2 regions of the Serratia sp. GW822-FHT06E05 genome follow, and region 1 is predicted to be linked to the other one. Evidence: predicted binding sites of a transcription regulator. Region 1 holds the regulator's gene; the other holds the start of a gene.

Region 1 (3,136 bases):
CGTCAGTAAATCCGCCTTGGAATTATAAGGTAAAACATACAAAATCGGCCGTGAGGGATCCAACCCTAACTCCGTGACCGGATCTGAAGGGATAACCTTACTTCTTACCAACAATTTGAGTGGTAAATTCAATAGTTTATAATAAATTTTACGCCAACCTGACATAACAACGTGAAGCCTCTTGTTAGCAATGCGCCGCAAGCATACCAGAAACCGGGTAGCAGATCTGTGGTGTTGGAAAACCGGGAGCCGTGAGCGCTTCCTGGCCTAGACTGTTTAATTATGACTTACCTCTGCGAAAGGCACTAAAAACATGACGAACCAAGCAACCGGCCTGACCCGTATTATTAAAGCCGCCGGCTACTCTTATAAAGGTTTTTCCGCTGCCTGGCAGCACGAAGCGGCGTTCCGCCAGGAGTTGGTGGTGACCGTGCTGGCTATCATACTGGCGATTTGGCTGGACGTGGGTGCGATAGCGCGCATTTTACTGATTGGGTCGGTGGTGCTGGTGATGATTGTCGAGATGCTCAACAGCGCAATTGAGGCGATTGTTGACCGGGTGGGGACCGAGTATCACGAGCTGTCCGGCCGGGCCAAGGATATGGGGTCGGCGGCAGTTTTGCTGGCGGTTATTTTGGCGCTGTTTGTTTGGGCCGCGGTGCTGTGGCAGCACTTTGTCTGAGCAGAGCAAGCTCGTTGCGATCCGGGTCGCTAATCCCTGATTTTTATTCATTCTTCGGTTCCCAAGCCGCACTTACCTGTATATACTCACAGCAAGACTGTATAAACAAACAGGGGGCGGAATGAAAGCACTAACTACCAGACAGCAAGAGGTCTATGATCTGATTCGCGATCATATTTCGTCCACTGGCATGCCGCCGACGCGTGCCGAGATCGCCATGCGTCTGGGGTTCCGTTCGCCAAATGCCGCAGAAGAACATCTGAAAGCGCTGGCGCGTAAAGGCGTCATCGAAATCGTCTCCGGCGCTTCGCGCGGCATTCGGTTGCTGATGGAAGATGAAGAGGGTTTACCGCTGATTGGCCGCGTGGCTGCCGGTGAGCCGCTGCTGGCACAGCAGCATATCGAAGGTCACTACAAGGTGGATCCTTCACTGTTCAAACCGAGCGCGGATTTCCTGCTGCGGGTTAACGGCATGTCGATGCGTGATATCGGTATTCTGGACGGTGACCTGTTGGCGGTGCATAAAACTCAGGACGTGCGTAATGGCCAGGTGGTTGTGGCGCGCATCGAAGATGAAGTTACGGTCAAGCGGCTGAAAAAGCACGGTAACGTGGTTGAGCTGCTACCGGAAAACAGTGAATTCCAGCCGATTGTGGTTGATCTGCGTCAGCAGAACTTCACCATTGAAGGCTTGGCGGTCGGCGTGATCCGCAACGGCGACTGGGTTTAACCCATAAGCCTGCACGCTGCCCTTTGATTTAAATCGCCCCAGCTCTGGGGCGATATCATTTCTGACCGATTAAAACCGCATTGCCACGGGAACATTTCACTATGCGCCTGCTCTCCGCCTTCACCAGCGATACCGATAAAGCCTTGTGGCGCCTGGCGCTGCCAATGATCTTCTCCAATATCACCGTGCCGTTGCTTGGGCTGGTGGATACCGCAGTGATCGGTCACCTCGACAGCCCTGTTTATCTGGGTGGTGTGGCGGTGGGAGCGATGGCGACCAGCTTCCTGTTCATGCTGTTGTTGTTCCTGCGTATGAGCACCACCGGTCTGACTGCACAGGCTCTGGGCGCACAAAACCCACAGGGATTGGCGCGCGCCTTTATGCAACCGCTGCTGCTGGCGGCGTTGGCCGGTGTGGCCATTGTCTTGCTGCGCCATCCGCTGATCGAACTGGCGCTGAAAATCGTCGGTGGCGACGAGGCGGTGCTGGAGCAGGCCCGATTATTCCTCGAGATCCGCTGGTTGAGCGCGCCGGCGGCATTGGCGAACATGGTTATCCTGGGCTGGCTGCTTGGCGTGCAATACGTACGTGCGCCGGTGATCCTGCTGATTGTCGGCAACTTATTGAATATTGTACTGGATATCTGGCTGGTGATGGGGCTGGGCTGGAACGTGCAAGGTGCGGCGACGGCGACAGCTATTTCTGAGTATGCCACGCTGCTGCTGGGCTTATGGCTGTCCTGGCGGGTCATGCGCCTACGTGGCATTTCCATGCCGATGCTGCGCACTGCCTGGCGCGGTAACCTGCGGCGTTTGCTGGCGCTGAACCGCGATATTATGCTGCGTTCCCTGCTGCTGCAGCTGTGCTTCGCTTCTTTGACCATCTTCGGTGCCCGGCTTGGCGGCGAAGTAGTGGCAGTGAATGCGGTGCTGATGAACTTACTGACCTTTACCGCCTATGCGCTCGACGGTTTTGCCTACGCGGTTGAAGCGCATTCTGGCCATGCCTATGGCGCGCGTGACGATAGCCAACTGCGCAAGGTGTGGCGTGCGGCTTGCCGACAAGCCTGTCTGGTCGCGTTGGCCTTTGGCCTGGTTTATGCCGTTGCCGGTCAGCATATTATCGCCGCCTTGACCTCGTTACCGGAACTGCGTGCGCTGGCCGGCCACTATCTGCCGTGGCAGGTGGTGCTGCCATTGGTGGGCGTATGGTGCTATTTGCTGGACGGCATGTTTATTGGCGCCACCCGAGGAGCAGAAATGCGCAACAGCATGGCAGTGGCAGCGGCCGGCTATGGTTTAACGCTGCTGACCGTACCCGTCTTGGGCAATCATGGTTTATGGCTGGCGCTGGCGGTCTTTCTTTCTCTGCGAGGCATCGCGCTCGGCTGGATTTGGCACCGCCACAGGCTGCGCGGTACCTGGTTTGCCGCGGATCCAACGGCTCACAATGAGACGTTATCATAAAATTAACTAATGTTTTGTATTCATATTGAGTTACATATTATCGCGTCGATTTAGTCCCGCTTACTGACTGTTATTTCGGGTGTTTTACTTAATTTTGTTGTTTTGTTGAATTTTTATTCTGGTTTTTTGTTCTTTATCGATATCTGTTGCTATAGTTAATCATGTGGCTGGCGGAATGAATTGGAATGACATTCCCTTCATTTTAGGTCAATTGACCATGATTATTACTCAGTTAAGCCCAGCGACAAGTTTTTAAAA
Region 2 (3,136 bases), on a different contig from region 1:
GGTACAATGCCGTTTTCTTCGTTGAACGCCTGCTGTTTGGCACGGCGACGCTCGGTCTCGCCGATCGCTCTGGCCATCGAGTCGGTAATTTTGTCACCGTAGAGGATAGCTTTACCGTTGAGGTTACGCGCCGCACGACCAATGGTCTGGATCAATGAACGTTCGGAGCGCAGGAAGCCCTCTTTATCGGCATCCAAAATCGCCACCAGCGACACCTCTGGCATGTCCAGCCCTTCACGCAACAGGTTGATACCCACCAGCACGTCAAACTCGCCCAGGCGCAGGTCACGAATGATTTCGACTCGTTCCACGGTATCGATGTCCGAGTGCAGGTAGCGCACCCGCTCGCCATGCTCTTCCAGGTATTCGGTCAGATCTTCCGCCATGCGTTTGGTCAGCGTGGTAACCAGCACACGCTCGTTGATCGCCACCCGCTTGCGGATTTCGGAAAGCAGATCGTCCACCTGGGTGGTCACCGGCCGCACTTCGATTTGCGGATCCAGCAGCCCGGTTGGGCGCACCACCTGATCGATAATGTCACCACCGGATTTTTCCAGCTCGTATTTGCCCGGCGTAGCAGACACATAGATAGTCTGTGGCGCCAGCGCTTCGAACTCTTCAAAGCGCAGCGGGCGGTTATCCAGCGCCGACGGCAGGCGGAAACCGTATTCCACCAGCGTTTCCTTGCGTGAACGGTCGCCTTTGTACATACCGCCGATTTGCGGAATGGTCACGTGGGACTCGTCAACCACCAGCAGGCCATCCGCCGGCAAATAGTCAAACAGCGTCGGCGGTGGCTCACCCTCGCCGCGTCCGGACAGGTAGCGCGAATAGTTTTCAATGCCGGAGCAGTAGCCCAGTTCGTTCATCATCTCCAGATCAAACTGGGTGCGCTGCGTCAGACGCTGTTCTTCCAGCAGCTTGTTATTGGCCAGCAGCACCTTGCGCCGCTCGGCCAGATCCACCTTGATCTCTTCCATCGCCTGCAGGATCCGCTCGCGCGGCGTCACATAGTGCGATTTGGGGTAAATGGTAAAACGCTGCACCTCTTGTTCGATCTGGCCGGTCAGGGGATCAAACAGCGAAAGCCGTTCGACCTCTTCGTCAAACAGCTCAATGCGCAGCGCCAATTCATCCGATTCCGCCGGGAAGACGTCAATCACTTCACCCCGCACGCGGAACGTCGCGCGCTGGAAAGCCTGATCGTTGCGGCTATATTGCAGCTCCGCCAAACGACGCAGGATCGCCCGCTGATCGATGATCATGCCTTTGGTCAGATGCAACATCATCTTCAGGTACAAATCCGGATCGCCCAGGCCGTAAATCGCCGATACCGACGCCACCACGATCACATCGCGGCGTTCCAACAGCGCTTTCGTCGCAGAAAGGCGCATCTGCTCGATGTGTTCGTTCACCGAGGCATCTTTTTCGATAAAGGTGTCGGAGCTGGGGACGTAGGCCTCCGGCTGATAGTAGTCGTAGTAAGAAACGAAATACTCGACCGCATTCTCGGGAAAGAACTCTTTCATCTCACCATACAGCTGCGCCGCCAAAGTTTTATTAGGCGCCAGCACCATGGTGGGCCGGTTGAGATCGGCGATCACATTAGCGACGGTGAATGTCTTGCCCGAGCCGGTTACGCCCAGTAGCGTTTGGTGAGCCAGGCCGTCTTCCAGGCCCTCTTCCAGCTTACGGATGGCTTCCGGCTGGTCGCCGGCCGGCTTGAATTCGGAATGCAGTTTGAACGTTTTACTCATTGACTCGGCTACCCTGTGGAGATGCGCGCGCTCAGGCGGCCATGGAGCTGCTGCTCGGTGAATGGCCTCTAATTATGGAAAGCCCCGGCGATTTTCGCCAGTGCCTATGATACTGGATATAAAACCAGCTTCAAGCGGTTCGTTGCTTTGGCGTGCGTCAATCCGGGCTGAATGCACCGCCAGGGTTACAGCGGCGTGACATTTTTATTGTCAATAACAGTTTTATCCCCAAAATCCGCCACGAATTAACTTATTGATAGCACTGTGGCGAAAAATCATACATAGGCACTTCATCAATACAGAGGCCGCTTGATTTTAGTTAATTTATTGATTAATAATGATTTTATAAAAAAGACGAGATTGCGGACAAAGCGAACAGAACCCGCGTCCGCTCTCGCTTTAAACCGGTTTTCTAAATCTAATGCACAAGGTTATCCACAGGAATAGTGGATAACTCTCACCGCCCCGCCCCCGGCGGGAGTTGCAGAAAGAACGCTTTTTGGCGTTTCTTCTCGCCAAGATGGCTTTTTTAGTTATTTTTTCACAAAAATATCGCTTTGTTTATGCCGATTAATGCTAAAAAGACCCATTGCCAAAAACAGATTTGTCCCATTGTTACCTTCCTTTGCTGCATCTTGCGGCGAGCGATGAAATAGCTTGCACCATAACTCTTCTGCTCAGCACCGGAAGAGTGCAAAAATCGTCCGTGTTAACTTTCCCGCTATTTTCCGCCATTCCACCCAGCCCACGTCTGGCGCGCCAGGCCGTTAACAAGGCAATAACAATCTCTGATTTACAGCGTTCAAAAAGTTGGCCCAAGGGTTGCATTACCCTTTGACGGCGAAAGTGGGCTCGGGGAAATCTACGCCCCGAAACGGCAGAATGAGCTGCTCGGGGTTTAGCGTCACGCCAATGCGAATCAACTGACATTGGCGACATAAACATGAGAGAGCGCTAACGAATGGCCTTTAGGTGCCATTTTCACCTATGTATTGCTCGCTTAAGTCAAAACTTAACTACCTCGTTGAAGGTAGCAGATCAGCATTTTGTTCCAGACATTGAAACACTCGGGAAAGAAACCGCTAAGGCGGAAATCGCAGTAGGGAGTGGATTAAGCGAGGAAGAAGGGGTTCGTCCCCCTTCCCTGCACCGGCCGCCTGCGGTTCCGGCGGGTGAAATCGGCGCGGCCTGTTAACGCCGCGTTACGCCGACGCCCGCTATGGGCGTACAACCACGAGTGGAAGACAGGTCTTTGAGGAGAATGCCGGATGTTGAGTTTAAGGTCAGTGAATCAGTTTTATGGGCAAAACCATACCCTGTGGGATATCAATCTGGAACTGCCGCGTGGCCAATGTACGGTGCTTATCGGCCGTAACGGC

Evidence for each region. The regulator LexA, encoded in region 1, represses DNA repair genes until DNA is damaged. The targets are predictions, from matches to a motif close to TNCTGTATGTACATACAGNA.
Region 2: the regulator LexA is predicted to act here: its motif matches at 1,868-1,887, upstream of uvrB (excinuclease ABC subunit UvrB).

The regions. Positions count from the first base shown of each region.
Region 1 covers NZ_JBXALM010000003.1:399,397-402,532, reverse strand. The annotation lists gene plsB (glycerol-3-phosphate 1-O-acyltransferase PlsB) at 1-165, opposite strand, end outside; gene AC1RKC_RS11870 (diacylglycerol kinase) at 314-682, shown strand; gene lexA (transcriptional repressor LexA) at 804-1,412, shown strand; gene dinF (MATE family efflux transporter DinF) at 1,514-2,878, shown strand.
Region 2 covers NZ_JBXALM010000001.1:1,534,552-1,537,687, forward strand. The annotation lists gene uvrB (excinuclease ABC subunit UvrB) at 1-1,757, opposite strand, end outside; gene AC1RKC_RS07280 (ATP-binding cassette domain-containing protein) at 3,026-3,136, shown strand, end outside.